Regions from separate parts of the Slackia heliotrinireducens DSM 20476 genome, predicted to be linked through region 2. Evidence: predicted binding sites of a transcription regulator. Region 2 holds the regulator's gene; the other holds the start of a gene.
What was found. Region 2 encodes LexA, which represses DNA repair genes until DNA is damaged. Its sites were predicted from a motif close to CNAACANNTGTTNG; they were not measured.
Positions count from the first base shown of each region.

Region 1 (3,417 bases), 1.2 Mb from region 2:
CAAGCGGCTATCCGTTTGTCCAGCCAAGACGAACGCCCCCGAGAATCTAGCGGAGCATGCCGCAGGAAATCGGACACCTCGCTCACCGGCACTTTGAACGTATTGGCCAGCTCGGTCACTGTGACCAGGTCTTTTTTGACTTGTTTAACTAAATAGCTGTTTTCGAGGATGCTGGGCGGTAGTTTTCTGTTCAGTATAAGCGCATGTTCGGGCGGCACATGCGTGCCCAGCACGTACAACGCCGTAAGCTCGTCGCATTCGAGCATGTCCACGATTCGACGGAACTCGTCGGGATCCACCGTGGGCGCCAAGGGGTTAATGTCAAGCAGACACGAATTGAAGAGCTCTGTATATTCGCAATCTGCCACAAAACCACCCATCCGTTGGATTGAAAAGGCGAAATGTTTGAGCCGCTGGCACATGTTCCAACGGCTCAAGCGTCGTAAACGAGTTTACGTCTATGCGAAGATTTCGCGCTCCACCACCAGGTTGTTCTTGATGTGGCCCACCAGCTTCTGCAGCGCGTCGATGCAGCGTGGGCGGATGTCGGCACCGATGAGCACATACATAAGCGAATCGCCTACGTTGCACACGCCCTCGTTCAGCCACACGCGCACGTAATACACGCCGTCCCAGGTCAGAGCCTCTTCAATGGCCTTCTGCAGGCCTTCCTCATCATACGAGAAATCCACCTGGACCACTTCGCCCAAGCCCTCGACGCCTTCGCGCACCTGTTTTTTCGGAGTGGCGCGCACCACGCCGTTATGCGTGAGATACATGCCGCACTGTGCAGCTTTCGGATCCTGCTTGGCCTCTTTCAGCCACTGATCGATGGACGGTTCTTGTTTAGCCATAACTCGCTCCTGTTCAGCTTGTTGTTTCAGCCACGCTATGTCGCACAATGCAGGACGGCGTGCTGAATTGCTTTTCTAACGGTTGGACCGCCTACGCCAGATAGCCCAGCACGGTTTCGGTGTCGACCACACGGCTGTCGTAGCAGCGGGAGAAGTACTCAAGGCCCGCCTCCTGGGTGCCGATGAGGAACGTTCCCGTGGCATCCGCCGCAACAATGGTCTTATACCCCAGGAAATACGCCCCTGCCAGCGTCTGCAGAACGCAGATGTTGGTGTCGCACCCTACAGCGATAATGGTGTCGACACCCAGCTCGCGCAAGGAAATGTCCAAATCGGTCTGGAAGAACCCGTTGTAGCGCCGCTTCGGGATAATGCGGTCGGTAGGCTGCACGTCAAACTCATCCAGAGGAAGGCTGCCCTGGGTGTTTACCATGCCGTGTTCGCCCCATAGCGTGAGCTCAAGATCGACTTCCGGCAGGTGGTTGTCATCAGAGAAGATGACAGGCACGCCCTTGGCACGAGCCGCCTTTACGATGCGGACGGCATTTTCGGCCATGGTTTCCAAACCGGGAACGGTGCCTTCGTTACCGCCAAGTATGTCGATAACGAGCACGGCAGTTTTGCTCAGGTCGATTTCGTTGGACTGCTGCCAAGCAGTCTTTTGAGGAACAGGCAGATACGGCATGACTCAACCTCCTTACATTTTTTAAGCCATTCTACGCCCATCTGGAACAATGCGGACAACGAAACGGCAACCTGCGAAACTCTACATTTTGTTCGATTGACAAGAGCCTTTCTTGCTGCAACAATGATACCACAAAAACACGAACAAACGTTCTTTATTTTAGGAGGTTTTTCATGACGGAACGCGTTGTTCTGCACGTTGATATGAACGCGTTCTATGCGTCGGTCGAGCAGCATAAAAATCCATCCCTCAGAGGCCGGCCCATAGCGGTCGCAGGCAATCCAGAGCGCCGCAACGGCATCATCCTTGCGAAAAGCCGCGAGGCGAAAGCGTGCGGGGTCAAAACGGCCGAGGCCTTATGGCAGGCGAAGGAGAAATGCCCGGATATCATCTTCGTACCGCCTGATTACCGATCCTACCTGCGGTATTCTCGCTTCGCCAGGCAGATTTACTACCAATATTCCGACCAGGTCGAACCTTTCGGATTGGATGAAAGCTGGATCGAGCTCACCCATACGCTGCACCTCCATGGCGGAGATGCCATGCTCGTTGCGGAAGAAATCAGCGAACGCATCAAAGCGGAGCTGGGGCTTACCGTATCGGTAGGTGTGTCGTTCAACAAAGTGTTCGCCAAGTTCGGAAGCGACACCGATCCGGGCGACGGCATCATGCGTATAACTCCGCGCAACTTTCGAAGCATCGTATGGCCGCACCCGGTCGATGAGCTCATCTACGTAGGGCGCGCCACCAAATCGAAGCTGAACTCCTCTGCGGTATTCACCATCGGGGATCTGGCCTGCGCCTCCGACACGCTGCTGCAGCGGCGGCTTGGCAAGATGGGCGGCATCATCAAGATGTTCGCAAATGGCCAGGACATAAGCCCCGTCAAGGTTATGGATCCCGCGAAAGCCGATGCGGACTATGCCATCAAATCCATTGGCAACGGACTCACGGCACCGCACGACCTCGTGACCGAACGAGAGGCGAAAGCCCTCATATACTTGCTATCCGAATCGGTTGCGCAGCGGCTGAGGGAATGCCGGATGCGGGCGCGCACCATCGCCATCAGCGTCAGAGGGCATGACCTGCTGGGCTACACGCGGCAGGCGCCGCTGCCTGCTCCCAGCAACATCACCGAAGAGCTTTCCCGCGCGGCGTTCGCCCTGCTTCGAGCGAACGAACCCCTCGACCGTATCCATCCCGTGAGGGCCTTGGGCGTGCGGGCGTGCAACCTGGTTTCGGCCGACCTTCCTGTACAGGAAGACCTGTTCGGCGATGTGGCGGCCCGGGAATCGCTTGAGCGGTTAGACGCCACCATCGACGACCTGCGACGGCGTTTCGGAAACGGATGCGTGAAACGCATGGTGGAGCTTTCGGACGAAGCCATGGCTGGCCTCGATATCAAACGGGACAACATCATCCACCCCGTCGGGTTCTTCGCGCCCGACGCCCATAGCAGGAGCGCCTCATGAGTGCGCGGGGCGTCATGCGACGCGAGAAGCACTACGTGGCAGTCAACGCCCATTTCGATGCGAACGGGCGGCTTATGCCGGAATCCATCGAGTGGGACGACGGCCGCGTGTTCGGCATCGACCAGGTGAAAGACGTAAGGCGGGCGGCATCCCTTAAAACAGGCGGCGACGGCATCCGCTACACCATTCGTATCGGCGAGCGGGTCACCTACCTGTTCTTCGAGGACCCTCGGTGGTTTGTGGAGGAGAAGGTGGTCGAATTGCCTTGATTCCCGAAACTGCGGCAAACGACCGCAGCATCAGACAAATATGCGCGACGGAAAGCTCCGCCGCGCATCATATCGACATGCGCCTTACGAGGCATGTCCTCGCAGCTCTTCGCAAAGCGCCAGGTCGCCAAGGGTTT
Region 1 is NC_013165.1:2,453,171-2,456,587, forward strand. Features, by position in the region: gene SHEL_RS10870 (hypothetical protein) at 1-368, opposite strand, end outside; gene SHEL_RS10875 (molybdenum cofactor biosynthesis protein MoaE) at 459-854, opposite strand; gene SHEL_RS10880 (cysteine hydrolase family protein) at 946-1,539, opposite strand; gene SHEL_RS10885 (Y-family DNA polymerase) at 1,713-3,011, shown strand; gene SHEL_RS10890 (hypothetical protein) at 3,008-3,280, shown strand; gene SHEL_RS10895 (sigma-70 family RNA polymerase sigma factor) at 3,365-3,417, opposite strand, start outside.
Region 1: a site for LexA is predicted at 1,680-1,693, ahead of SHEL_RS10885 (Y-family DNA polymerase). Genes of this name have one in related genera too.

Region 2 (3,417 bases):
ATGCGAGTGAGTACTCGCTGGAGTCGTCTTTGGACGAACTGGCTCGTCTGACCGATACGGCCGGGGCCGATGTTGTGGCTACCACCTCCCAACGTTTGGACTCGCCGAACCCACGCACGTTCATCGGATCGGGCAAGGCAGAGGAAATCGCCTCGATGTGCCGGTCCCTTTCGGCGGACGTGGTCATCTTCGACGACGAGCTTACGCCTTCGCAGCAGAGCAACCTTGAGAAGGTCCTGCCCAAGGACGTGAAGGTCATCGACCGCACCGCTCTTATTCTGGACATATTCGCCCTGCACGCCACCACCAAGGAAGGCCGCCTGCAGGTCAGGCTCGCTCAGAACCAGTACCTGCTGCCGCGTCTGCGCGGCATGTGGGCGCATCTTGCCAGCAACCGCATGGGCGGCGGCGTAGGTTCCCGCTTCGGCGAAGGCGAAAGCCAGCTCGAGGTGGACCGCCGCATGGTCCGCAAGCGCATCACGTCCATTCGCCGGGAGCTGGAGCAGGTTGCGCAGATGCGCACGATCCAACGTGCCGCGCGATACGACTCGGGTATATTCAAGGTGGCAGAGGCGGGGTATACCAATGCAGGAAAATCAAGCCTGCTCAACCGTCTGACCAATGCCGAAGTGCTGAGCTATGACAAGCTGTTCGCCACGTTGGATTCCACCACGCGCAAGCTGGTGCTGCCTGAAGGCCGCGAGGTGACCATCACCGATACGGTCGGATTCATCCAGAAGCTGCCGACGACGCTGGTCGAAGCGTTCAACAGCACGCTGGATGAGATTCGCGGAGCCGATTTGATCATGCATGTGGTGGACGCGTCTTCGAACGAACGGGACCTGCAGATGAACGCCGTAGGTGACACGCTGGAGCAGATCGGCGCCCAGGACATTCCGCGGCTCGTCGTGTTCAACAAGATCGACCTGGTGGACGAAGGGGACCGCGCTATCCTGGCCTCCCGCTATCCGATGGCCATTCTGGTGTCCGCTGAAACCGGCGAGGGCATCGACGGTTTGATAGACGCATTGGCCCGCGCCGTCGCCGCGCAGGAGGAGCTCATGGATGTGCTGGTGCCCTATTCGAAAGGCAGCGTGGTGTCTTTGGTGCACGAGCGTTGCACGGTGCTTGCGGAAAGCTACGGGGAGGACGGTACGCGTCTGACGCTGCGAGCACCACGGGATCTGATAGCTCTGCTGGGCCAGTATTCGGTCCAATAGCAACCCGATGCTGATTCCTATATGAAAACGGCTCCTGTAAGGAGCCGTTGTTTGTTTATGCGCAGTCCGTTTGTACGTTACAGACGGCGGAACACGGCAACGACCTTTCCTGCAATGGAGACGTTCTCGCGAACGATGATAGGTTCCATGGTGGAGTTTTCTGGCTGCAGGCGGATGTGATCGCGCTCTTTGAAGAAGCGCTTGACCGTTGCGCCGTCTTCGACGAGGGCCACGACGATATCGCCGTTGTTGGCATTCGGCTGTTCCTTCACCACGACGAAGTCGCCGTCGTTGATGCCGATTTCGATCATGGAGTCACCGCGTACCTTCAGCAAAAACGAACTGGAATCGCCGACGATTTCGGTGGGCAGGGGGATGGTCTCCTGGATGTTCTGCTCGGCAAGAATGGGCACGCCAGCAGCGACGTTGCCGACGACCGGCAGGTTGACCACGTTGGAGAATTCACCCTGACCGACGAAATCGTTGTGGGCTGGTTGGCCCTTTGGTGCGGTGCCTCCATAGGTTTCGCCGTCGGAGGTACGCAGCACGGTGATGCAGCGCGACTTCAGGGGGTCGCGATGGATATAGCCCTTCTCCTCAAGATTGTTCAGGTGCACATGCACGGTGGAGGGGGACGAAAGCCCGATGCTGTCGCAGATGTCGCGAACGGTGGGGGCGATGCCGGTTTCTTCGATGGTGGCGATGATGCAATCGAGCACAGCCGTCTGCTTCTTGGTGAGCTTGGTGGAGTCTTTTTTACGAACAGTCATGGTGGCCTTCCTAATACGAACATTTGTATTAAAAATCTGTTGACATGAACCTTTGTTCGCTTTATTATATACCCGAACAAAGGTTCGTGCAAGTAAGGAGTTAAGAAACATGACACGCCAGGACATGCATACATATACGAACGGCTCCTCGGCCCTCAAGTACAACAGCAAGCGTCCCGTCTTGGAGGTTATTCCTGGCGGCGCAGTTTCTGACCAGCCACAATCTTTTCTTGACGACCTGAAATTCGCTGCCAAGGCAACCGGTTTCGCAAATATGCGCGACGATTTGAAATACGGTTCCATCGCAGGTCGTCCACTGGACCTGTCCAAAGCGCACCAGTATGTGCTGTTCGGCGCACTTATGTTCGCTTTTGGTTTGGCCCTTATCCTTCTCTAATCGGGAAGGACCGTTAGTCCGACAATTCTCGTCTCCAGCGGTTTGCTGCGTTTCCTGCTGCGAGACATCCGTGAAAACTCCGTCGCTTCAGATCGGCGGAGTTTTTCGTCTCGTTGGCCGGTCTTGTATGTATGGCGCGGCGTCAGAGTTGGAGTGCATGAAAGGGGGAACAATATCTGGGTATCGATTAACATGCAGCATATTTCACTATATATGGGAATTCAGCGACGTTGCAGGTAGATTGGAAATTCTGTTGTCATAATCGATATGACGGGGTATGATGACCACAACATTTTGTGGTCATGGTGACTATGTCCCGAATGGAGGATTGCATGCGTTGCCCATCTTGTGGTCATCCCGAATCGAAAGTCGTCGACTCTCGTCCGTCGGAAGAATACAATTCCATCCGCCGTCGGCGTGAATGCTTGAAGTGCGGAACCCGCTTCACGACGTACGAACGTTTGGGAGACAGCCCGCTTATCGTCATCAAGGCCGACGGGACCAGCCAGGTGTTCAGTCGCGAGAAGCTCTACCGCGGCATCTCTATCGCCTGCGCGAAACGCCCGAATATTCCCAATGAGAAGAAAACCGAGATCATCGATAGCATCGAAGCTCAGTTGCGCAACACCGGCAAGAACGAAATCCGCTCCAAGGAGCTCGGCGACATGGTTCTTGAGCGTTTGCGTGGTTTGGACGACGTGGCATATATTCGTTTCGCCAGCGTTTACAAGGACTTTCAGAGCATCGAGGAATTCGAGGATGCTCTGAAAGGACTGGAGTAAACATGTCTCAGAAACTGCGCGTTCCCATTAAGAAACTTGCCGAAGATGCGGTTGTGCCGTCCTACGCCTATGATGGCGATGCCGGCGTAGACCTGCGTGCCACTGAAAACCTGGTGCTTAAGCCTTTCGAGCGCGCTTTGGTCGCAACCAGCCTGGCCGTGGCCATACCCGAGGGCTATGCCGGTCTGGTCATGCCCCGCAGCGGGCTCGCCATTAAGCACGGCATCTCCGTCGTCAATGCCCCAGGC
Region 2 is NC_013165.1:1,234,025-1,237,441, forward strand. Features, by position in the region: gene hflX (GTPase HflX) at 1-1,220, shown strand, start outside; gene lexA (transcriptional repressor LexA) at 1,298-1,990, opposite strand; gene SHEL_RS05295 (hypothetical protein) at 2,100-2,387, shown strand; gene nrdR (transcriptional regulator NrdR) at 2,720-3,169, shown strand; gene dut (dUTP diphosphatase) at 3,172-3,417, shown strand, end outside.